3 regions of the Rhizobium sp. P44RR-XXIV genome follow, and region 1 is predicted to be linked to each of the others. Evidence: riboswitches for the same ligand, from Rfam matches in the RefSeq annotation. Region 1 holds a riboswitch; each other region holds the start of a gene.

The links. A riboswitch is a leader RNA that binds a small molecule or an ion and turns the genes downstream of it on or off. The one in region 1 is predicted to bind cobalamin.
Region 2: it holds a riboswitch for cobalamin, as region 1 does, so the genes downstream of both, fdhA (formaldehyde dehydrogenase, glutathione-independent) here and BSK43_RS19295 (DUF1636 domain-containing protein) in region 1, are expected to answer to the same signal.
Region 3: it holds a riboswitch for cobalamin, as region 1 does, so the genes downstream of both, BSK43_RS26040 (aromatic ring-hydroxylating dioxygenase subunit alpha) here and BSK43_RS19295 (DUF1636 domain-containing protein) in region 1, are expected to answer to the same signal.

Annotation. Positions count from the first base shown of each region.
Region 1 covers NZ_MPVZ02000028.1:444,356-452,378, reverse strand. The annotation lists gene BSK43_RS19305 (ABC transporter substrate-binding protein) at 1-880, opposite strand, end outside; gene BSK43_RS19300 (ABC transporter ATP-binding protein) at 901-1,683, opposite strand; gene BSK43_RS19295 (DUF1636 domain-containing protein) at 1,693-2,103, opposite strand; cobalamin riboswitch at 2,211-2,428, opposite strand; partial or broken gene BSK43_RS19290 (FAD/NAD(P)-binding protein) at 2,586-4,000, opposite strand; gene BSK43_RS19285 (hypothetical protein) at 4,021-4,305, shown strand; gene BSK43_RS19280 (SfnB family sulfur acquisition oxidoreductase) at 4,594-5,811, shown strand; gene BSK43_RS19275 (Rrf2 family transcriptional regulator) at 5,829-6,299, opposite strand; gene BSK43_RS19270 (FAD/NAD(P)-binding protein) at 6,507-7,967, opposite strand.
Region 2 covers NZ_MPVZ02000029.1:278,262-286,284, forward strand. The annotation lists gene BSK43_RS27365 (Gfo/Idh/MocA family oxidoreductase) at 1-446, opposite strand, end outside; gene BSK43_RS27370 (ABC transporter substrate-binding protein) at 634-1,899, shown strand; gene BSK43_RS27375 (sugar ABC transporter permease) at 1,991-2,878, shown strand; gene BSK43_RS27380 (carbohydrate ABC transporter permease) at 2,891-3,775, shown strand; gene BSK43_RS27385 (ABC transporter ATP-binding protein) at 3,821-4,825, shown strand; cobalamin riboswitch at 4,941-5,143, shown strand; gene fdhA (formaldehyde dehydrogenase, glutathione-independent) at 5,368-6,558, shown strand; gene BSK43_RS35240 (hypothetical protein) at 6,999-7,712, shown strand.
Region 3 covers NZ_MPVZ02000028.1:1,803,164-1,811,186, forward strand. The annotation lists gene BSK43_RS26025 (BA14K family protein) at 1-221, opposite strand, end outside; gene BSK43_RS26030 (glycoside hydrolase family 25 protein) at 468-1,472, shown strand; gene BSK43_RS26035 (hybrid-cluster NAD(P)-dependent oxidoreductase) at 1,469-2,551, opposite strand; gene BSK43_RS26040 (aromatic ring-hydroxylating dioxygenase subunit alpha) at 2,560-3,804, opposite strand; cobalamin riboswitch at 3,902-4,106, opposite strand; gene BSK43_RS26045 (ACT domain-containing protein) at 4,324-4,737, opposite strand; gene BSK43_RS26050 (DUF6656 family protein) at 4,839-5,456, shown strand; partial or broken gene BSK43_RS26055 (L-threonylcarbamoyladenylate synthase) at 5,515-6,488, shown strand; partial or broken gene BSK43_RS26060 (FAD-binding oxidoreductase) at 6,525-7,951, shown strand; gene phnF (phosphonate metabolism transcriptional regulator PhnF) at 7,967-8,023, opposite strand, start outside.

The DNA of each region.
Region 1 (8,023 bases):
AGGGCAACACGACGAAGCGGTCGTTCTTGACGGCATCGATATTCTTGAAAGCCGGATTACCCTTGAGGAACGCGATCTTCTGCGCCGCAGTCACCTGACCATAATCGACGATGACGATGGCCTCCGGGTTCTTCTCGATGACCGGCTCCCAGGAAACCTCCGTCCAGCTCTTCTCGACGTCCTCCATGACGTTGATCCCGCCTGCGGCTTCGATCAACGCTGTCGGAATACCGTAGCGACCGGATGTGAACGGCTTTTCCTCGCCGGAGTCATAGACGAAAACGCGGGTCGGCTTGTCGACATGGCCGATCTTTGCCTGGATCTCGGCGAGCTGCTTGCGATAGCTCGCCACCAGTGCTTCCGCCCTATCCTCGACACGGAAGATCTTGCCGAGATTGAGCAGATCCACGAACATGTCGTCCATGGTCGGCTTGTTCTTCTGCATGACGAAGATGCAGGATTCCGTCAGCTCGTAGACCTTGATGCCGAAGGGCGCCAGCGTTTCCGGCGTGACCTCGCCACCGACCTTCATGCCATAGTTCCAGCCGGCGAAATAGAAGTCAGCATTGGCGCCGAGCAGCACTTCCTTGCTCGGATATTTCGGCGACAATTCAGGGAGTTCCTTGACGCCGTCGCGCAGCTTCTCGTCCAGGGTCTTCCAGCCGGAAATGCCGGTATAGCCGACCATGCGGTCCTGAAGCTTCAGGGCCAGCATCATTTCCGTCAGGTTGACGTCATTCGAAACCGCCCGCTCCGGGGCCTTGTCGAAGGTGACATCGCGATTGCAGCTGCGCACGGTGACCGGTTCGGCCATTGCTGCGCCCGCGAGAAATGTGCCCACCAGCAAGGCGGCGGCGGATAGGGAAAAACGAGAAAACATCAATGACTCCAATGATCGAATTATCTGAGGGAAAAGGAGAAGCGCCTGCTGTCGCCGCGATCAGCCTGATGCAGGCTGGCACCGACACGGAATGCGGAAGAAATATGTTCCACGGTGAGGACATCGTCAGGCTGGCCATGCCCCGTAAGCCGCCCGCAATCGAGCACGGCGACATGCGTGGCGAAATCGGCGGCCAGATTGATATCGTGAAGCGTGGTGATGATCGTCCGGCCAAGACCTTTCAGCAGCTCGAGTATCTCCAGCTGGTGACGGATATCGAGATGGTTGGTCGGCTCGTCGAGAATGATCAGCTCCGGCTCCTGCGCCAAAGCACGGGCGATCAGCGCCCGCTGCTTCTCGCCGCCGGAAAGCGAAATGAACTGCCGTGACGCCAGGCTATCCAGCTCCAGGCGCGCAAGCGCATTCACTGTTACCTCATGATCGCGCTCGCTCCAGCGCGCCATGCCCTTGCGGTGCGGAATGCGGCCCATCAGCACCACGTCCCGCACGCTGAAGGGAAAATCGCTCGGCGTCTCCTGCGGCACGACGGCGATGCGCTGTGCCGCCTGCCGTGGACCGAGGGACCAGAGGTCGACGCCATCAAGGCGCACGCTGCCGCGATGCGGTTTGAGACCGCGATAGAGGCAACGCAGCAGCGTCGACTTGCCGGCGCCGTTTGGGCCGATGATGGCCAATCGACCACCGGCTTCAATGGACAAAGTGATACCGCTGATGATGGGCATGCCTTTTTGGACACCCCAGGTGACGCCCTCAGCGTCGAGTCTTGCGCTTCCTTCCGGCATGGTCACCTCCTACTGCAGCGATACCGACTGACGCTCGGCCGAGACGATGGCGGCGGGAATGCGCGCCAAAGTCTTGCCCCCAAGCGTCCTCGGACGTTCGCTCTCACGCGTCAGTCCGTCGGGCCGGTCGCGATAGAGCTGCGCGAAGGAGACGAGCGCACCGATGTCCGCACCGTCCTCGATGTCACCGAAGAGGTACGTTGCTTTCGCCGTCGCCTGAAAGGAGACCGTGCAGGGCCGTTCGCAGCCTGCCATGCAGACGCTGCCTTCAAGGCTGAAATCATCGGAGAGCGCGCCAGCCTGGGCCATGGCCGCCTGCAGATGCTTCAAAAGATCGAGACCCGGCCGGCACGGCTTGCCGACATGACGGCAGCTGGTGCACACGGTGATCCGGTGCGTCGTTTCTCTTGCATTGTCCATGGAGTGCCTCCCGGAGATCTCGCCGGAGGCAAAGTCAATATAGGGCCAGCGGACGCAATGGCGTCCCCGCCCAACCACTGAATTTTCATCGGAACACCCCGTCCGTTGCGGTTGATATCGTCGATGGCAGGTCTCCTGGCTCGCGGGTCATAGCTCGTTCGCGCCTTCCCGGCTTGACGCCAGTGGCATGCTGCGAACGCGCTCTCCGCTTACAGTTGCGGGGGCAGCCACGGTTTTGGCCCCTGATGTGTAATCCGCACCGTGTTCCCTTTTCAGCCACCCGCCGGATTGCTCCGGCGGCAGCACCATCTGCGGCATTCATCTCATAGAAAGCGGAAGCGGGCAACGGCGATGTTCGTTTGTCCTGGGCGACAGTAATAGCATTCTTGTTACGTTATTACATAACTTATCACAAGTCGCTTTCTTCCGAAACGTCATCTCTTTTGGAAATGACGGACCTCATCTGGACATTCAAGAAACAGCTACACCGCCTTGCATTGCGGATGAAAACGCTCCGCCATGCTTTCGGCGGCCGCATAGGCCTGCGTCACGATCTCCGGCACCAGGTCGATATCCGGAAGACTGCCGAGCCCGAGCGGGCCGATGGCAAAAAGCCCTTCCGTCGTGCGGCCGTCCACCTCAAGCGCACCCGTCGCCTCGACGGCAAGACCGAGCCCGAGTTCGTCCGGCACGGCAAGACCGGCCTCGATCAGATTCCGCAATAGCGGAACACTGAGATCGGCTGACTGGCAGCGACAGTCGACCACGTCATCGGCATAGAGCTGCTCGGTGTCCTGTCGTCCGGCCGGCCTCAGTACCAACCCGGTCGGCGTGCGGCGGATCAGGTGGCCACGCCTGAGTAAGGTGTTGCCTTCGGCCAGCTCCTGTTGCAGGCGAACATGCAGCGCCTCGGGCAGCCTATTGCGATGGCTGTCGTAGAGCGCGCGAAGATGGCGATTGAACTGCTGCTTCTGGCCTGCGGGCAGCGAGCGCCAGAGCGAGCGCGCATGCTTGCGCAGACCGTTCATGATCGATTGCCAGCTCTGACCGTTAGCTTCCGCACCATCGCAAGCCTTGCGAATGAAACGGACGATCTCGCTCAGCTGATTGGGCATCTCGTCGGCGGGAAAGACCGGATCGGCATTGTTGCGCGTATGGCTCTGCGGCAGGAAACCGCGTCGCGAAACGATGGAGATCTGGCCGGTATAGCCATTGTCGCGCATCTGCAGAAGCCGGTCGACGACGCGCAGGCCGCTGCGAGCAGGATCGTGTGCGGCCGCGACACCAGGCGGCGCGCCCGCACTGTCGTCGGAATGTTCGCCAGGTCGCTGGCCGGTGATTGCTGGTCGGTCATGCCGTAGCCGGTAGCGAGTACGACCATGTCGAACGGCGCATTCGCGGCCCCGTCGCTGTCCACCACGAAACGATTGCCGCGAATACGGCGAACCCCGAAGACCAGCTCGCTGCTGACCTGCACCGTGACATCCCGTCGCGATGAGAAGGCCTCCGAAAATCGCTGATAGACATAATCGCTGAAAATGCTCTTCGGCACGAAGATCTGCAGAAAACCCGGGATCGCTGCCGGAACCGCGCTGCGGAAGGGCGCATTGGCGCTAAGCCATTGATTGAAATCGTCTGGATCGCCCGCCGAGACGGAAAGATCGCGAACACGGCTGTTCAGGATTTCGCTGCTATGGCCGGACGCCAGCGCCTGACCGCCGCTAACGCTGGAATTAGGATCGAACAGCTGCAGATGAAAGGGAAACCGCACCGTCTTCATCAGCGCGATCGCCATCATCATGCCGGAGAAACCACGCCCGACAACGGCAATGCGGGGCATCGCATAGCCCCTGCCCGCCACATCCGCCTTCGCGGAAAATAATCCCTGAACCGTCATATCAACTCCTGGAGCGAGAGGTGGTCGATCATGCCTTTCTTGGGCTTTTTCACTGCACTGCCTGCGAAACCCTGAACTCCGATGTTCAGCACCTGACAGCCACCAAGCTGCGGTTCATGAAACGCACGGAAGCCACAGCGGTTCTCAAAATTCGGCGCATCCCTTTCAATCGGGTTTCTATTCCGCTGCTGAAGGATGCTAACGCGGGTCCAACTCCGGTCCGAAACCAGATGCCCGCAATCGGCTGCCCAAATGACGCCTGTAAAAAAGGGCAACAGGATTATTGCTATAGTCTACTTATTTAGTCGTATATGAAAGCGCGAAAACGCGCCGCTAGCAAGTGCTTTCTTTTCAGCCGGACGATAGCAGCCGCTCAGATGGCCACGCCATGATGCCAAACACCCAGTGGCTATGGATCTCTTGCCGACCACTGCGCAATATCCCGCCGAGTGCTCACAATTTGTTCGTTCGATGCCTATCACGGCCAACGGCGCGGTATGCGTAAGCGCAGAAAATCCGTTGTACACGACACCCATGGAAATTAAGATGGCACCGATTTGCCTTGCCAGAAGCATCGGCCGATGGAGTGACGAATGGGGACTGTTTCGCAGTTGCACGAACGCGTCAGGCCGCCCGCGCATCGCATTCAAAGCGAAGAGGAAGCGCTCGATATCGCGCGGTCCCTGGCCGCAAACTTCGCCCAGCAGGCGAGCGATCGCGACGTCAACCGCGTTCTACCCTATGACGAAATCGAGGCTCTATCCCAATCCGGCCTGCTCGGAATATCCGTGCCCTCGGAACATGGCGGCATCGACATTTCCAATTCGGTGCTGACTGAAGTCGTCGCCATTCTCGCCGAGGCCGACCCTTCCATCGCGCAGATTCCGCAAACGCATTTCCATGTGCTGGAAGCGGTGCGCGTCGGCGGCAGCGAGGAGCAGAAGGCTTCGCTTTTCGCGAGAGCCATCATTGGCGACCGTTTTGGCGGCGTATTCCCGGAAAACGATGCGGGCGCAACGGGTCATGACGATCTGCATCTGACATCGGACGGGCCGGGCTATCGCCTCAATGGCCGGAGCCTGCGTTCCGCCAGCGTGCTGTTTTCCGACTGGATTGCCGTTTTTGTAACGGAAGAAAGTGGCGAGGTCACCGTTGCCATCATTCCGCGGAACACCGAGGGCACCCAGATCATCGATGACTGGGATGGCTTTGGCCAACGCACCTCCGGAAACGGCACGACCATCCTTCATAATGTCTATCTTGGTGCCGATTCCGTTCTGTCACATCGCGAGAAGCCCGGGCATCCCACAGTCACCGAGTCGGTGAGCCAGCTCACCCATGCAGGCATCAATCTCGGCATAGCCCGATCCGCGCTGGCGGCGACCATCGACTTTGTCCGCACGCATCCGCACCCATGGGCAGACGGCGAGTGCAAGCGCGCCGCGGACGATCCGCTCATCATCACCAGGATAGGAGAAATTGCCGTTCGTATTGAAGCGGCGACAGCGATCTTGGAGCGCGCCGGCAGCAAGATCGATGCCGCCCAGATCAATCTCACCGAGGATCATGTGATCGACGCCGTGCTTTGCGTCGCGGCGGCCCAGACGATGACGGCGGAGATCGCCATGGAAACGGCCAACACGCTGTTTGATCTGGCCGGCACATCGGCGGCCCGCATCGGCCTCAATCTCGACCGCCATTGGCGCAACGCCCGAATTCACACGCTGCACGACCCAGCGCGCCGGAAATACAGCGTCGTCGGCAATTATCATCTCAACGGCATAAAGCCATCGAAGAGTTCATCGCCCTGAACGATAGTCGGGGTAGGTCAGCCGATGTTTGAGGCGCGGTAGTCTTTCCGCTCCTCGATCTCGATGCCCGAACCGCCGCCAGCAACGAACTGTTCCAGCGTCATGTTATCGAGAATCTCGGCAATGGCATCGCGGACCTCCGTCATGGAGCGCCGCACCTGACAGCGCTCCGGATCCGAACAGTCGTCGCAGGCTTCATAGGCCGTGCGGCTGGCGCAGCGGATCGGCGCCAATGGGCCGTCCAGCGTGCGAATGACATGACCGATGCGGATGTCCGACGAGGGGCGGGACAGGGAATAGCCACCGCCTGGCCCCTTCTTGGAGCGAAGCACGCCGGCATTGCGCAACTCGAGCAGGATGGTATCGAGGAATTTCTTCGGAATGTTATTGCGCTGGGCAATATCATTGATGAACGCGGTTTCGCCCGGCGCGAGGCGAGCCAGATCCACCAGCGCCTTCAATCCGTATTTTCCTTTTTTCGTAAGCATCGCTATCCGCTTTACTGCAAAGTCAATTGTTGGAAACCCGGCCTGGGTTCAAGTGAGACTCACCCAGCCGATCTTGTCATCATGGATTGCCGAAGTAACCCTGCCATCTCCGACGAACAAGACAATAACTCACAAATTGTATAGTTTATATGAGTAAATTTAGGCAAATGTATCGCCCAAGCAACGATTTTGCGGCTTTTCTTGGATTTAGGCGGCGCTACTGTCCAAATATGCCTTGTGTGGCTTACCCGCGTGTTCGTCAATTGCGCCCGCCAGCTGTTCGGCAACGAGAACTGCATGCTCGATCACCTCTGGCAGCCCCATCAGCTCGCCGAAGGTTCCGCGCGCCAGGGGTCCCGAGATGAACAAGGACGGCACGATCTCGCCATCCGCATCGAGCGCCCGCGATTGCATATCGCAGGCGAGCCCCAAGCCGGCTTGATCCATGGCAAGACAACCGTCTCCCGCCAACTCGCCGATCCAACCCTGCGATTGCAGAATTCCGCGATGACCGGGGCCGGTGGTGACGACAACGGCATCGAATTGCCTCTCGACAGTCCGGTCCGAGCGGCTGAGGCGAAGCCTGCAATCGATAATGCCTTCAGCCGCCTTAACAGAAGCCACCGAGGCGGCCAGTACCTCCAGCCGGCCGGTACCGATCGCCCGCTCGCTGACTGCCTCCACCTGCGGTGCCACGCGAAAACGATGCACATCCCAGAAAGGCCGCAAGTGCCTGACGACGCGGCGTCGCTCTTCGATCGGCAAGGCATTCCACAAATGCCGCCCCTGCCCGCGCACCTGATCGATAACACCATGCCAGCTGCGCCCCTCGCCTTCCGCTTCCCGGATGGCAGCACGCACGCGTCTTAGAAGCGAGACTGCCGTTCGCGAGGGATGACTGGCGAAATCGCCGAACAGCTCCTGCTTTACAGGCGCATGGCCGCGCGAACGCAAGCCCCTGCGGGATATGGCTGTGATGGGGCCTTTGTGGCCCCGCAATTCAAGAGAGGCGATGACATCGGCCGACGTCAATCCGTTGCCGACCACCAGCACGCGATCATCGGCGCGGATGGCCGCAAGCACATCCCGCTTCGTCGGATCCGCGACGAAACGCGGATGATCGGCAAGCGCATCCTGCAGCAATCGCGGCGGCAGGGGCGATGGATGGCTGGTGGCAATGACGAGAATATCCGCGTCCACCTCCTGCCCTGCATCGCCGGTAACCACCCAGCGATGATCCCACCGGCGGATGCGCTCGACACCCTGCTGGACATGGGTCAGACGCCCATCCTCTACGAAAGGGCGTATCATGCTATTGATATAATTGCCGAAAAGAGCGCGGCGCGGAAAGAGCCCGCCATTGGCTGCGACCGCCACTTCGTCACCGGCCAATGCGTCCCGCTCCAAGAGCCAGCGTTGAAAATGCTCAAGGTCATCAGGCAGAATACTCATCTTGGCCGCCGGCACGTTGATGCGATGGGCGGGATCTTGCGTGTCGTAGGCAAGCCCGGTCCCCAGACGCTCCCGCGGCTCGAATATGAACAACTGGCCAGGCTGTAAAGACCGGTGTTGCAGCAGATGGAAGGCGACAGCCGCGCCGGATACTCCACCGCCGACGATGGCGATAACAGGCAGTTCCCGAGCCTCATGGTCAGAGCCAATAGTCAATCGCCAACTCCTTCCAAATTGATCGGCATTATGAGCTCATCGCCCGCCGAACAACA
Region 2 (8,023 bases), on a different contig from region 1:
CGCATGGTCAGTAGATCGCCAATGCCGCCGGCCTGCACCATCTGGTACGCCTTGGCGATATTGGGCGAAAAAACCGAGCTTTCGGCGTAGCCATGCCATATGCCGGCCTCGATCACCACCTTCAGCATTTCGGCGGCTTCCTTTTCGGTGCGCGCGAGCGGCTTGGTGCAGATCACGGCCTTGCCGTGACGGGCGACGATCCTGACGGCTTCGAGATGCACTTCGTTCGGTAGCGCGATGACGACCAGCTGTACGGCCGGATCGGCGCAGAGCGCGTCCATATCCTGATAGGCCGTAACGCCGGGTCCCCATTTCCTGGCAAGCTCGGCGGCGCGCTCGCCATTGCGCGAATAGCAGGCCACCAGCTGGCCATTACGCACGTCGAGAAGCGCATCCGCATAGCAATCGCTGATGAAGCCCGACCCCAAGATCCCTACGCCAATCATAAAAACTTCCCCCTGGATACCAATATCGCCAACCGTCACATGCGACAAATGAATACCACATAAGACAAAAATGGAAAGAGAAAAAACTTCTTGTCACATATTGTATTGAGATGTATCTTTTTATCGTTCATTGCGAGTGCCAATCGGCGCTGCGCAATCCAAGCACAAAAAGAGGGGAGCATTTCAGATGCGTTCGAAGCATGCATGCATCAAGGGCGCCGTCGCGTCGCTGGGCCTGGCACTTATGGCCGGCAGCGCGTTTGCCGCGGATCCCGTGACGATCAAATTGGGAAGCTGGCGCACGGAGGATATTGCCGTCTGGCAGGACAAGCTGCTCCCGGCCTTCGAAAAGGAGCATCCGGAGATCAAGGTCGAATTCGCTCCGATCAATACCAATGAATACAATGCCGCCATCCAGTCGCAGATCGACGCCGGCGCTGGTCCGGATCTGATGACCTGCCGGCCCTTCGACGTGAACCGCGAATGGATCCGTCGTGGCTATTTCGAGCCGCTGAAGGATTTCGCTCCGATCAAGGATTTCAGCGATACATCGAAGGCGGCCTGGGCTGATGCCAAGGGCGAGCCCTTCTGCCTGCCGATTGCTGCGGTACTCGCCGGCTTCTACTACAATGTCGATATCTTCAAGGAGTTGGGCATTGAGCCGCCAAAGACGGCGGATGAATTCACCGCAGTCCTTCAGAAGATCAAGGACAACGGCAAATATACGCCGCTCGCCTATGGCTCCGCCGAGAGCTGGCAGCTTGCCTATAACGGCCTCTACAATATCGGTCCTTCCTATTGGAAGGGCGAGGAGGGCCGCCAGGGTCTGATCAACGGCACGAAAAAACTGACCGATCCGGATTTTGTCGCCGCCTTCAAGGCCTTCGCCTCTTGGCGGCCGTTCATGCCCGATGGTCAGGCCAGCCTGCAATATGCCGACATGACGCAGCTGTTCACGATCGGCCGCGCGGCAATCCTGCCCGACGGTTCCTGGAACATCAATCAGGTGACAGCAACCGGGCTGAATGTCGGCGTCTTCGGTCCGCCGACGGCGACTGCCGATGGCAAGCGCTATCTGCAGGAAATGCCCGATATGGCAATCGGCCTCAATGCCGCCGGCAAACACAAGGATGCCGCCAAGGTATTCCTGACCTGGCTTGCCAGCCCCGCGTTTCAAGAACTCTATGTCAATGAGGCTCCCGGCTTCTTTGCCATGGGCTCAAAACCGGTCACCTACAAGAACGAATTGGCGCAGAAATTCGCTGATCTGAAGAAGGGTGCCGAGCTTACGCCGCGTCTCGCGCTTGATCGGCTCAGCGCCGGCAACCCGCCGCTCGACGACGAGATCTGGCGTGTGCTGCAGGTCATGATGACCAGCGACAAGCTGACGCCCGATACCGCCACCGCCGAGCTGCAGAAGGGCCTCGACTCCTGGTACAAGCCACAGAAGTAAGTCTCTTGGGTCCGCGTGTTGTCCTTCGCGGGAAGACATGCGGGCCTTTTTCGCATCTACGACGTTCATACAGGAATGGGAGGCCTTCCGAGTGATACGCCCAACAACCGCGCGCATCAGCTTGGTGCTGTTCGTTTTGCCGGCTCTGACAATTTATGTCGCCTTTGCCGTGCTGCCGCTGGCTCTTTCCATCCTGATGAGCTTCTTCGATACCAAAAGCTCCACGGGGCGTATCTTTGTCGGATTGCAGAATTATTATTATTTATTCACGCATCCCGTCACCAGTGCCCGCTTCTGGAACGCGCTGCTGAACAATATCGAATACTTCGCAATCCATCTGATCGTTGAGGTGCCGATCGGCCTGTTGATGGCCGCACTATTGACCTCGGGTCTGCTGCGCCGTTCCGAAGGCGTCTATCGCACGCTGCTCTTCATTCCGGCGACGCTCTCCGTCGTCATTGTCGGCTTTATCTGGCGGTTGATTATCAATCCACTCTGGGGTCTCGTGCACTTCCCATTGCTCGGCAATGAACTGACGGCACTGCCGACGATCTCGCTGATGTCGGTCTGGCAATATGTCGGCATTCCCATGATCTTTCTTTACAGCGCCTTGCTTGCGGTGCCCGAGGATATCGTCGAGGCCGCCCGCATCGATGGCGCCAGCAACTGGCGCATTTTCTGGGGCATCAAGTTTCCGCTGATCGCACCGCAATTCGGCCTGATCGTCATCCTGACCTATATCTGGACCTTCAACGGTTTCGACCTGGTCTTTGCGCTGAATGGCGCAGCACCCGGCCCGAACTACAGCACCGATATTCTCGGCACGCTGTTCTACCGCACCTTCTTCGGATCGAGCGGACAGGTCGCCGACATCGACCTCGGTGCAACGGTTGCGACGGTGATCTTCCTGATCATCCTTGTCGTGACTGCGATCTATTTTTGGCTCGTCCAGCGCCGCCTGAAGCCCCACCAGATCTGAGGAGGATCAGGCATGACCATGACATTATCTGACGACAAGGCCGTACACACCGCACGCAAAAGCAAAGATGGGCGGGCATGGACCGCTGACCGCATCGTTGTGCATGCGTTGCTGATCTTCTTTGTCCTGCTGGCCATCGGCCCGATCCTTCTCGTCATCATGAATTCGTTCAAGACGACACCGGCGATCTTCGGAGGCCCGTTCGATCTGCCGACGACCAAGACCTTCGGCATCGATGGCTATCTGCGCGTCTTCACGCGCGGCAACTTTCTTCTGAACTATCAAAACAGCCTGATCGTCACGGTGGTTACGATCGTACTCACGATCGTAACCGCGACGCTCGCTGCCTACGGCCTTGTGGAATACAAGGTGCGGCTCGCGCCCGTGCTTGCCGGGTTGTTCATCGTCGGCATCATGTTGCCGATACGCCTCGGCACGGTGCCGATCCTCGAGATCATGATCTCCTGGAACCTGATCGATACATTGACCGCGTTGATCCTCGTCTATACCGCGATGAGCATCCCGATCGCGGTCACCTTGATGGTCGCCTATTTCCGCACGGTTCCCACCGAACTGAAGGAGGCGGCACGCATCGATGGCGCCGGCGAATTCCGCACTTTTCTGATCGCGCTTCCGGTCGTCAAGCCGGGGCTTGCTGCAGTGGCGACGTTGACGATGCTGCCGGTCTGGAACGATCTGTGGTTTCCGCTCGTGCTGGCGCCCAGCAAGAGCAATCAGACTGTTACGCTCGGCGTCCAGCAGTTCGTCGGCCAGTTTCTGAGCGACTATCCGGCGCTGCTTGCGGCGCTGACGCTCGGCGCGGTGCCTTTGATCCTGCTCTACGTGATCTTCTCGCGGCAGTTCATCAAGGGTCTGAGCCAGGGTGTCGGCAAGTAGCACCTCGCATCGTCATCCTCATAAAATTTTGAAGTGGAGTACCCCATGGCCGATGTCAAAATCAGCAATCTCTACAAGCGCTATGGCGCGGTCGAAGTCCTGAAGAACATCAATCTCGATATCAAATCGGGCGAGTTCGTTGCTTTCGTCGGGCCTTCCGGCTGCGGCAAGTCGACCCTGTTGCGCTGCATCTCCGGCCTGGAGCAGATTTCCGACGGAACGCTCGAGATCGGCGGTAGGGTCGTCAACGATATTGGTCCCTCGCAGCGCGGCATCGCCATGGTCTTCCAGTCCTATGCGCTCTACCCGCACAAGACGGTCTACGACAACATGGCCTATTCGCTGCAGCTGCAGAAGCTGCCGAAGGATCAGATCGAGAGGATGGTCATGGCGGCAGCGGAAAAACTGCAGCTCGTGCCTTACCTGAAACGGCTGCCCAAGGCCTTGTCGGGCGGCCAGCGCCAGCGCGTCGCCATCGGCCGGGCGATCGTCCGCAATCCGAAGGTCTTCCTGTTTGACGAGCCGCTCTCCAATCTCGATGCTTCGCTGCGCGTGCAGATGCGCATCGAGATAGCCCAACTCAACAAGAACCTTTCCGACACTGCGATGATCTATGTGACCCACGATCAGGTCGAGGCCATGACCATGGCGGACAAGATCGTCGTGCTGCGGGACGGTATCGTGCAGCAGGTCGGTTCGCCGCTGGAGCTTTACGAAAACCCGCAGAACCTCTTCGTCGCCAAGTTCATCGGCTCGCCCGAGATGAATTTCATGACGGGCGAGGATGCCAAGGCTTATAAGGCCGAGACCGTTGGCGTCCGCCCGGAGCATCTGACCATAGAGCAGTCAGGCGGGGTATGGTCGGGCACGGTCATGCACTCGGAAAACCTCGGCTCCGACTCCTACATCTATATCGATATGGGTGGCTTGAAGCCGGTCATCATCCGCCAGGAAGGCAAGTCCGACTATCGGGCCGGCGCGCGTCTTTCCTTTTCGCCGAAAGGCGATCGCTACCATCTCTTCGACGCCGGCGGACACCCGCTCTCCTGAGAGTTAGCTCAGGGCCAAAATCCGGCCCGGACGGCAATGCGAGACGAAAACGCTTCATGTCGTCCTACAGGGCGCTGATGTCGTTTTCCTGTGCGCGCCACATCACCGGGCGTGATCTTCTGGACATGTTCAAGGTGCCATCCGGATAGAGTCCGGATGGATAATTGGGAAACCGGTGATAGGCCGGTGCTGCCCCCGCAACGGTAGCGGACCGAAAGTCTCGACCAATGCCACTGGTCTCTTGACCGGGAAGGTGTCGAGGCCATCCAGAGGGATAGGTCCGAAGCCCGGAAACCAGCCTTGACGGTAGACTCGATTGATCGCGGAGGGTGATCGGGAGGCGAAGGGAGGGGCCGCAAGATCACTCCGTTCACGTCTCGCCATATCGCATCAGTCATGGACGTGCCGGACAGGGCGCCGCCGATGCGGTCGCCGTGACCGATTTGCTGCTGTTCAGCCCGTTGAGGAGCGGGCCGATCCGAAGATGCCCATGAGGAATTGTGGGCAATGATGATCAAGCGTTAAACCAAGGAGGAGATGGCATGACTGGGAACAGAGGCGTGGTCTATGTGCGGCCTGGCAAAGTCGAGGTTCGCGATATTGACGACCCGAAACTGGAGGCGCCGGATGGCCGCCGTATCGAGCATGGCGTGATCCTGAAGGTGATCTCCACAAATATCTGCGGATCAGACCAGCACATGGTGCGCGGCCGTACGACAGCCATGCCGGGCCTGATACTCGGGCATGAAATCACCGGACAGGTCATCGAAAAGGGCATCGATGTCGAAATGCTCGAGATCGGCGATATCGTCTCCGTGCCGTTCAACGTGGCATGTGGCCGTTGCCGTTGCTGCAAATCGCAGGATACTGGAGTTTGTCTGACGGTGAATCCGGCGCGCGCCGGCGGCGCTTATGGCTACGTCGACATGGGCGGCTGGATCGGCGGTCAGGCGCGTTACGTCACAGTGCCTTATGCGGATTTCAACCTGCTGAAATTCCCCGATCGCGATCAGGCTCTGGCGAAGATCCGCGATCTCACGATGCTATCCGATATCCTGCCGACCGGCTTTCACGGCGCCGTTCGTGCAGGCGTCGGCGTAGGGTCTACGGTCTATGTCGCGGGCGCTGGCCCCGTCGGTCTGGCCGCTGCTGCTTCTGCTCGCATCCTGGGGGCTGCTGTCGTCATGATCGGCGATTTCAACAAGGATCGGCTTGCACATGCGGCCAATGTCGGCTTCGAGCCCATTGATCTCTCCAAGAGTGATCGTCTTGGCGACATGATCGCGCAAGTCGTCGGCGTCAACGAGGTGGACAGTGCCATCGACGCCGTTGGTTTCGAGGCGCGCGGTCATGCGGGCGGCGAACAGCCGGCGATCGTGCTCAATCAGATGATGGAGATCACGCGCGCGGCCGGCTCGATCGGCATTCCCGGACTCTACGTCACGGAAGATCCCGGCGCTGCCGAGGCTGCGGCCAAGCAGGGCAGCCTGTCGCTGCGCTTCGGGCTTGGCTGGGCGAAGGCGCAGTCGTTCCACACGGGCCAGACACCCGTCATCAAGTACAACCGGCAGCTCATGCAGGCGATCCTGCATGATCGGTTGCCGATTGCGGATATCGTCAATGCCAAGATCATCTCGCTCGATGATGCCGCCCAAGGCTATGAGAGCTTCGATCAGGGCGCTGCGACGAAATTCGTCCTCGATCCGCATGGCGATCTGCTAAAGGCTGCCTGAGCGGCCTGAAGCACTGCATCGTCATATAGTGACAACCGACAAGCATGATGCCGGGAACCGAGAAAACCTCTCGGTTCCCGCTGTCGTTTCAAGCAGCCGGTCATGAGTTTGCCGAACAACGAACTGACAGATGCGCGCCACTTCAATGCGAAATCATCCAGGTGCACCTTGCAGATCTCATGATGTATGGATGCAGTAGAAGAGGAGGGTTTCGGACCGCCGCATCTGCTCGGTAGCCTTCTTGCGTCTTAGAGGGCGCTGCAGAGTGTGGAGAAAAAGATCAACGAGACACTATCATCAGCGGTCGGATGTACATCGCCACCATTGTCATCGCGGCTGGAGGGCTGAAAGCTGCCTAAGCGAGAAAGCCGTTAGCCGACAATTATGGCGGACAATATTGCCATTATATACGTATCTTATACATATAGCACGTTATCCACGTGGAGGAGTACCGTTTCGCTTTTTCGAAGCAAACGGCCGCTTGGACGGAACGCCAACTTGAAGGGAAACACACAATGGCAAACTTTCTGGAGAAATGGTCTTCAAAGAAGGCTGAAAAGCCGAAGGCTGGAGCGCGGAATGTAGTTGATACCTTTCGGGCAAGAGTAGAAGAACAGAAGGGATATCTTGAGGAGTATGAGCGAGACATCGCCGGCTTCAAGAAGTGGCGTTCCACATGGTTTCAGCGTGTTCCCGGCGGCTTCGGAGTCACGGTTGGCCGCGACTCTATCAATGCAGGCGCGGGGCTGAACTATATCGTTGTTGAATCCATCAAGCAGGTGTCAGAGTTTCTCGACGATCTCGCGCATCACGCGGAGAAGGATTCCGGCTTTCAGCAGGCGCTTGAGAAAAACCGTCTGCGACGTGTCGCATCGCTGAATGCGGGCAAGGCAAAAGGAAGCGCGGCGACCTCGAAGGCAAAGGCAAAGCCGGCTGCTGCTAAACCTGCTGCGACCAAAGCCGCTGTAGCGAAGCCTGCCGCAGCAAAGCCTGCCGCAGCAAAAGCTGTTGCAGCCAAGCCGGCTGCTGCGAAGTCTGCCCCAAGTAAACCGGCGCCAAAGGCCGCCAAGGCCAAACCGGCTGCCGTTGCTGCGACGGAGGTGGCAACGCCGAAACGAAGCCGCAAGCCGAAGACCGAGGCCGCCGCCGAATAAGAATAAAGCCCGCTTCGAGCGGGCTTTATTTTATCTGTCAGATATCAACCAATTCACCATCGTACCACCTGCACATATCCACTATGCTGCCTTCAATATGAGGATGAGTGAGTGGAGGTCTTCTCAATTACCGAAGCAAAGCTTTCTTGAAACGATATTTTGCATCAATGCGGTGCAAAATAATACAGATGCCATCACTCCATGGCAGCTCAGCATCGTGATGATATTTGATTAGTGGAGCATTTTATCTGTTCATGATCCATCAATAATAAGTGCAATTGCCGCTATTTTCTCCAAGTCATTTTATTGAT
Region 3 (8,023 bases), 1.4 Mb from region 1:
CGATAACCCGAATAGCCGCGATAGCCGCCATACCAGCCGCGGCGATAATAGCCGCCGTGATAGCCCCGCCATTGAACCTGCTCGACATTGCCAAGCGTGGATTTCTCCACAGGTGCGATCGGCGCAGCAGGCATCTGAATGGCAAAGGACGGCGTGAAGCTCGTCAGGGTGACAGCGGCCGAAATAGCGATGGTCGCAATTCTCGCACGGAAACCAAGCATTCTTATCTCCATTCGCTGGTTTGTCTTGTGCTCAAGCGTATAGCGTTTGATGTCGGGCATGCTTCTTTCGCAGGATTAAGCGCCCTGCTTCGCAGCATGTCCGAATAGACAACAAGAAACGCGGCAACACCTTATTCTGTTCCTTAAATCCCTACCAATTTAAGGAGTTATGCGAGGGCTCCACGATGAATGTATAGTGAACCGATCCTTAACCCAAGATTAACCAGCAATCCTTACTATTATTTCATGAAAGGGTCCCGGCACAGTCACAGCCTGATTTGCAGCTTCCTGACCGTACTGGCCCTGTTGGGGCCGGCCACGAAGCCTTCGGCCGGCGAAAACCAGCCTTGGACGGATCCACAAAACGCCCTCATCGTCGACGCCTATGAACTGAATACCATCGACTGGACCGCGTTCCTGCAGGACAAGCGGATCGCCGCTTTCATCTCCAAGGCGTCCGACGGTCTGCCCGAGAGTTTCAGTTGTACGGGCGACCATGCCGGTGACACCTTCGCTCACTGCAAGACCATGTGGCGCAAATATGCCGTCACGCGCGAACTCTATCAGACCCGCCGGATGCTGGCGAAAACGAATGGCCTGTTATGGGGCGCCTATCATCTGGGGCGACCGGGCAATCCGATCGATCAGGCCAATCATTTTCTCGATTATGCCGATCCACAGCCGGACGAGCTGATGGTGCTCGACATTGACGGCATGGATCCCACGCGTTTCATGTCGCTTGATGATGCGCAGGTCTTTGTCGCACACATCAAGGTCAGGACCGGACGTTATCCGATCCTCTACGTCAATCACAACACCGCGCGCTATATCGCCGATCACCGCGATATCTATCCGCTGCTGTCGCGGCTACCGCTCTGGTACGCGCGCTACAAGCCGGATCTGAAGGGCACCTTCCCGCTTGGCAACTGGGATAATTACGCCATCTGGCAGTTTGCCTCATCGGACAATTGTTCCGACAAGAGCTGCCCCTACCGCGTTCCCGGCACATTGACGGATATCGACGTCAATGTGGTGCCGATGACCAGCATACAGCTCGCCAAGATCTGGCCACAGGGCGAGTTGCTGCCCGCGAAACCGCTGCCTGCGCCCGACCTGACGATCGCTCAGGGACCGACCTGCAGCGGGCCGCTACAGACGCTTGTCTCGCTGATGGTCGATCCGGTCGTCACGGCCTCTACCAGCCGATCCGCGCCGGTGGAGATCAATGAACTGAATTACCAGGATTATTAGGCTTCGACCTGAACATCCGTCTTCGGGCGCGAGCAGCAGGCCAGGATATAGCCTTCCTCGATCTCGTCATCGAGGATGCCGCCATTGTGGCTCATCTCGACCTCGCCCGAAAGCTTCATGACACGACAGGTGCCGCAGAGACCCGATTCGCAGGCAGCGCCGATCCGCACGCCGGCGCCGCGCGCGGCCTGAAGCACGGTTTGCCCGGCCGCACAAACCACGTCCTTGCCGGCCATGGTGAAGCGGATCGTGGTCGCAGCGTCCGTTGAGGCATCGTCGGTAACTTCAGCAAGCGGCGTCGCCGCATTTGCCGGCTGGAAGCTTTCCTGATGGTAGCGCTTCATGTCGAAGCCGTGCGCTTCCAACATGGAACGGACGGCATCCATGAAGACTTCCGGGCCGCAGCAGAAGATCGTGCGATCCATGAAATCAGGCGCCAGCAGGCCGATCTTGGCCTTGTCGATGCGGCCCTTCAGCCCCGACCAGAGATCGGTGCGGCCACAGCCCTCGACGATCAGGCCGAGATTGAGGTTCGGCATGAAGCGGGCGAGATATTCCAGCTCCGAGCGGAAGATGATGTCAGTCGGGCTGCGCGAGCAATTGACGAAAGTGATGTCGGACAATGGCGCGGTGTCGGCCATGTAACGGGTCATGGCCATCATCGGCGTCACGCCGGAACCGGCGGAGACGAAGAGGTATTTATCGCCGGGATGGCGGACGTGCGTGAAATCGCCGAGAGGACCGAAAGCCTTGATGCGCATGCCCGGCTTGAGGTTCTCGAACATCCAGCGCGTGCCGATGCTGTCCTTCTGCGCCTTGACCGTCACCGCGACCGAGAAGGGCCGCGATGGCGTCGAGGACAGCGTATAGGTGCGCATGACCGGCTCCGGCGCCGTCGGCAGCTCCAGCGTCACGAACTGGCCCGGCAGATAGCGGAACCAGTTGTCCTTGTCGGACCGGAATGTGAAGGTCATCACATCGGGCGCTTCGGGCGTGACGGAGAGGCATTCGAGCAGATGCTGCCTGTCGCTCCAGGGCTGCATCTGATCGAGGTGTCGATGGCTAAGGGAGACGGTCATGTTCATACTCAGGCAACCGCCGACAGCTTGGCCTGATCGCCCTGCAGCCGGTTGATCATGAAATTCGAATACCATTCGACGAACTGCATGACGCCGCCCTCGTGGAGTTCCGAGTAAGGACCGGGCTCATAGGCCGGCGAGTGAATGCCGAAAGCATTTTCCTCGACGATGCGGCGATCCTGGTCGTTGGTCTCGGTCCAGACGTGGGTCAGTTCCTCGAGATCGTAATCGACGCCTTCGACGGCATCCTTGTGCACCAGCCATTTGGTGGTGACTGCGGTCTCCTCGGCATTGAGCGGAAGGACGCGGAAGGAAATCGCGTGGTCGCCAAGCAGGTGGTTCCATGTCGTCGGGTAGTGGAACAGCAGCATGGTGCCGATGCCGTTGATCGTCACATCGGGCGAGAGCGGCCGCTTGACGGCGTTCTGGCCGGACATGGTGTAGCTTTCGGCCCCTTCGATGAGCGGCATGCGGGCGGCGCGGAACTGGCCATCAGGCGAGATCTTGAATTCGCTCGGCAGGCCGGCGGCTTCGCAGCGCTCCCAATGAGCGGTGATCACCGGATCGCTCATCGCCCCCTGCACGCCGCTGACCGTCGGCGCTTCCGAAAACGTGCGGCAGAGTTCGGGATGGTTGGCAGCGCAGTGGTAGCACTCGCGATTGTTTTCCCAGACGAGCTTCCAGTTGCCCTTTTCGATAATGGTGCTCTGGAAGGCGACCTTGGCCTCACTCATGCGATGCGGCGCCATATAGGGCTCGATCGTGGCGCGGACGGGCGCGAAGTCCGGAGCGTTCTTTGCCAGGCAGATGAAGATGTAGCCGGCGACGCTTTCGCAGTGAACCGGCTTCAGCGAATACTGGGTCTTGTCGAAGTCCTCGGCCATCTGACGGGCGAACAGCAGCGAGCCGTCCAGCTCGTAGGTCCACTGGTGATAAGGGCAGACAAGCTTTGCCGACGAGCCGCGCTCTGTCGTGCAGACGCGCGAGCCGCGATGGCGACAGCTGTTGTGGAAGGCGCGGATGACCTGATCGCGACCACGGACGATGACGACAGGATAATCGCCGATCTGGACGGTGAAATAATTGCCCGCGCGCGGCACTTCGCAGTCATGGCCGATGAACAGCCAGTCGCGATAGTAGATCATTTCCATATCGAGCTTGAAGTAATCCTGATCGATATAGAAAGGCTGCTCGAGGCTGAAGCCCTCGCGGCGGTTCTTCAATTGCCGCAAAACATTGCTGCTGATATCCATTTGCCTATCCTTGCGCGTTACCGGGAAACGGACGAAGGACATGCAAGGCCGTTTGGGAGCGGCCTGAAGCAATGTCCCGACCGCCCGCCGCGGTCAGTAAACCGAATTTCCCCAAGGCTGGTTTCCGGGCTCTGGAGCGGTCCTGTTTCCAGAACCCCATGGCACCTTCCCAGGTCGGCCGACCCAGTGGCTTTATTCGCCATGCCTCACTCCACCACCGTTGCGGGGGCAGCGCCGGATTTTGACCGGCTTCCCAATTCTCCGTCTCCCTAGCAGACGGCACCTTGAGATTGATAACATCATAACTCTCGGCCCCGTCAGCCGCTGCGCTACAATGCGACATCGGCTTCGAAATTGGCGACAGATGAAACGGAACAGCAAGACGGTCGTAGGGAGAGGCAATATAGGAAGGCAATTCAATCTCTTATCGATTATCGGCAGACATGTAGATCGTCGCTACTTTGCCTCCTCTTGATGACGCTTTATCCTGATTGCGACAATGCGGTTGATCTCCGATAATCAAGGGGTCGCTTGCGCCGCCGAAAGTGCCTGCAGCGCCGCCATTGCACGGTCAGCATCAGCAGCCGGAACGAAGATATGGTCGTGGTAATAGGCCGCGACGACATTGGCGCTGATGCCCGCATTTCCCAAGGCTGTAGCGAACGCCGCGGTGAGGCCGATAGCCTCCAGCGAGGAATGGACATCGAGCGTGATCATGCGCATTGCGGGCGCAATCGGAAACCCGGTCTGCCGCGCGGCCTCCAGCGGCAGGATCAGGGTCACGCCCTCCCCTTCCCGGAAAAAACCGATCGGCTCCAGATGAATATGATCGGCCAATGTCGACGATGGAACGGTGCAATAGACGAACTCGCCCTCGACGAGATTCGGTTTCATGCCGGAAAGCAGCAGATTGAGATCGGTAATTCCGGACATATGTTTTGGCCTCCTCGGGGATTTGCAACCAGCGCCGTTAAGCCCGGCTCAAGCAAGACTAGCTATCATGCAGTCTCCAGACCTCTATAGCGAGACCCGGCATGGCCAAACTCAGATATTTCGACGCTGGGAAGCCCGCCGACCCCGAGCCGATACCGGCGGTATCGACAACGGGGCATAGCGAATTCCTGCGCACCGGTCGCATCAACCGCGACAGGCCACATTGGCTTGCCGAAGAGCGGCGATACATGACCCACCAGGAGGTCGCCGAGCAGACCGCGCAGAAGCTGCGGAATGCCGGGGAAATGACCCATGACCGGCTCAACGGCTTTCATAAGTCTATTCGTTTTCCGAAGCTCATCTTTCATCACACGCTGAAGGACACGCCGCATCTCGGCTATTGCCACGTAACAGCGGCGCGCACGCAATTCGCTCGATATGAAGAGGTGAACTGGGCCTTCTACATCGCGAACTTCTTTGCCCGCATCGGCCAGGAAGAGAATTTCTTCGAGGATATCAGCCTGAAATATTCGCGGATGTATTTCGCCGTCGCCATCCATCCGGGCAAGGAGGCGGAAGACAAGAAGCTGACGATCAATCGCGACATTCGCGGCAACGGCGTGCTGTTCCACACGCACGATCCGCAGATCGCCGTCCGTAACGTCCTCTTGCTCGGCGCCCGCAACGAACAGCTTCGCGACATCATTCGCCAGCTTTGATCATTGATCCGAAAACTCGAAAAGCATAAGAACGGCCTGAACTGCAAACGGGCAGGCCATGGCACGACACATAGACATTCTCGAACATCCGCAAACGGCGATAGATGTCGCCTCGGCAACGCTTGCCGAAGGTCTGCCGATCGGGTTGCCAACGGAGACGGTCTACGGCCTTGCAGCCGATGCCACCAACCCGGCTGCCATCACCCGGATCTACGAAACCAAGGGACGGCCGCGCTTCAACCCGCTCATCTGCCATATGAGCGATCTCGCCATGGCCGAACGGTATGCGATCTTCGATCCCATCTCCCGCAAGTTGGCGGAAGCATTCTGGCCAGGCCCGCTGACGCTGGTGCTGCCGCTCAGGCCCGACAGCGGCATCCATCCGCTGGCGACGGCCGGACTCGACACGGTCGGCATCCGCGTGCCGCAGGGCTTTGCCGGCGAGCTGATCCGTGCCTTCGGGCGCCCTCTTGCCGCGCCGAGCGCCAATACGTCGGGCAAGATCAGCGCCACCAGCGCCGACCATGTCGATGACGATCTCGGCGAGCGGATCACGCTGATCCTCGATGCCGGCGCTCCGTCGTCGGTGTCGAGTCGACCATCGTCAAGGTCGAAGACGGCGAATTGCGGCTGTTGCGGCCGGGCGGATTGGCCGCCCGTGAGATCGAGCGGGTCGCGGGCAAGGCGCTGAAGCGCAAGAAGAAGGCATCGGCCGCCATCGAAGCCCCCGGCATGCTGGCGTCGCATTATGCCCCCGGCGCGGCCGTGCGGCTCGACGCGACGGAGGTTGCGGCCGGTGAAACACTGATCCGCTTCGGGACGCCTGACATTGCCGGGATCGAAAGCGCCATTGCCGTGCTCGACCTGAGCGCCACAGGCGATCTTTCCGAGGCCGCGGCAAACCTCTTCGACTTCATGAAGCGCGCCGACGCCACAGGTGCTGCAACGATCGCCTTTTCCCATATTCCGGACGAGGGCCTCGGCGAGGCCATCAACGACCGGCTGCGCCGTGCGGCAGCACCCAGAGATTAAAAATCGGCCCGACACTCTATCGGCAAAGGATACGCCATGAGCTCTGCCCCCTCTTCAGCCCTTCTCGACCGCTTCGCTGCGATCGTCGGAGACAAGCATGCGTCGCGGGACCCCGCAGAGATCGCACCGCATCTGGTCGAGAACCGTGGGCTCTACCACGGCGCTTCGCCGATGCTGCTGAAGCCCGCGTCCGTGGAGGAGGTGTCGGCAATCCTCAAGCTTGCCAGCGAGACCGGCACGGCCATCGTGCCGCAGACAGGCAATACCGGCCTTGTCGGCGGTCAGACACCGCGCGAAGGCGGCTCCGACATCATCCTGTCGCTGGAACGCATGAACCGGGTCCGCGATATCGATCCGGTCGGCAATACCATGATCGTCGATGGCGGCTGCATTCTGGCGGATGTGCACAAGGCTGCGGCTGAGCATGGCCGCATGTTCCCTCTGTCTCTCGGCTCGGAAGGCTCCTGCCGCATCGCCGGCAATCTCTCCACCAATGCCGGCGGCACGGCGGTTCTCGCCTATGGCAATATGCGCCAGCTCTGCCTGGGGCTCGAAGTGGTACTGCCCACAGGCGAGATCTGGAATGGATTGCGCCGCCTGAAGAAGGACAATACCGGCTACGATCTGCGCGATCTCTTCATCGGCGCCGAAGGCACGCTTGGCGTCATCACCGGGGCAGTGCTGAAGCTCTTCCCGCAGCCGCTCGGCCATCAGGTCGCCTTTGCCGGGCTACAGTCGGTCGATGATGCGCTGACCCTGTTCAAGAACGCCTCCGGCCTCTGCGGCACGGCGCTGACCGGCTTCGAGCTGATGCCGCGCCTTGGCGTCGAATTCACCGAGCGCCATATCCCGGTGTGCGCGATCCGCTGGAAACAGTGCATCCCTGGTATGTGCTGATCGATATCTCGACCTCGGATTCGGCCGAAACCGCAGAGCGGATGATGATGACGCTGCTGGAACAAGGCTACGAGGCCGGCCTGATCCAGGATGCGACCATTGCCAGCTCTGAAGCGCAGCAGAAGGCGATCTGGCACATGCGCGAGAGCATGTCGGACGCGCAGAAGCCGGAAGGCGGCTCGATCAAGCACGATGTTTCCGTTCCTGTCGCGCAGGTGCCGCAATTCATGGCCGAGGCCGAGACGGCTGTTATGGCCGCCCTGCCCGGCGCGCGCATCTGCGCCTTCGGCCATATGGGCGACGGCAATATCCACTACAACATCTCGCAGCCGGTCGGCGCCGACAAGGACGAGTTCATCGGCCGTTGGCATGAGATGAACAAGATCGTGCATGGACTGGTGTTGCAGCACGGCGGCTCGATCTCAGCCGAGCACGGCATCGGCCAGCTAAAGCGCGACGAACTGGCTTCCATCCGCTCGGATATCGAGATGGACCTGATGCGCCGGATCAAGACGGCGTTTGACCCGGCGGGGATCATGAACCCGGGGAAGGTTCTCAAGGCCTGAGTTCAATCGACGGCCTTAAACGGTCACCACGACCCGCTCCGAGGCAAAGCAGCCGATCTGGCGCGAAATGAT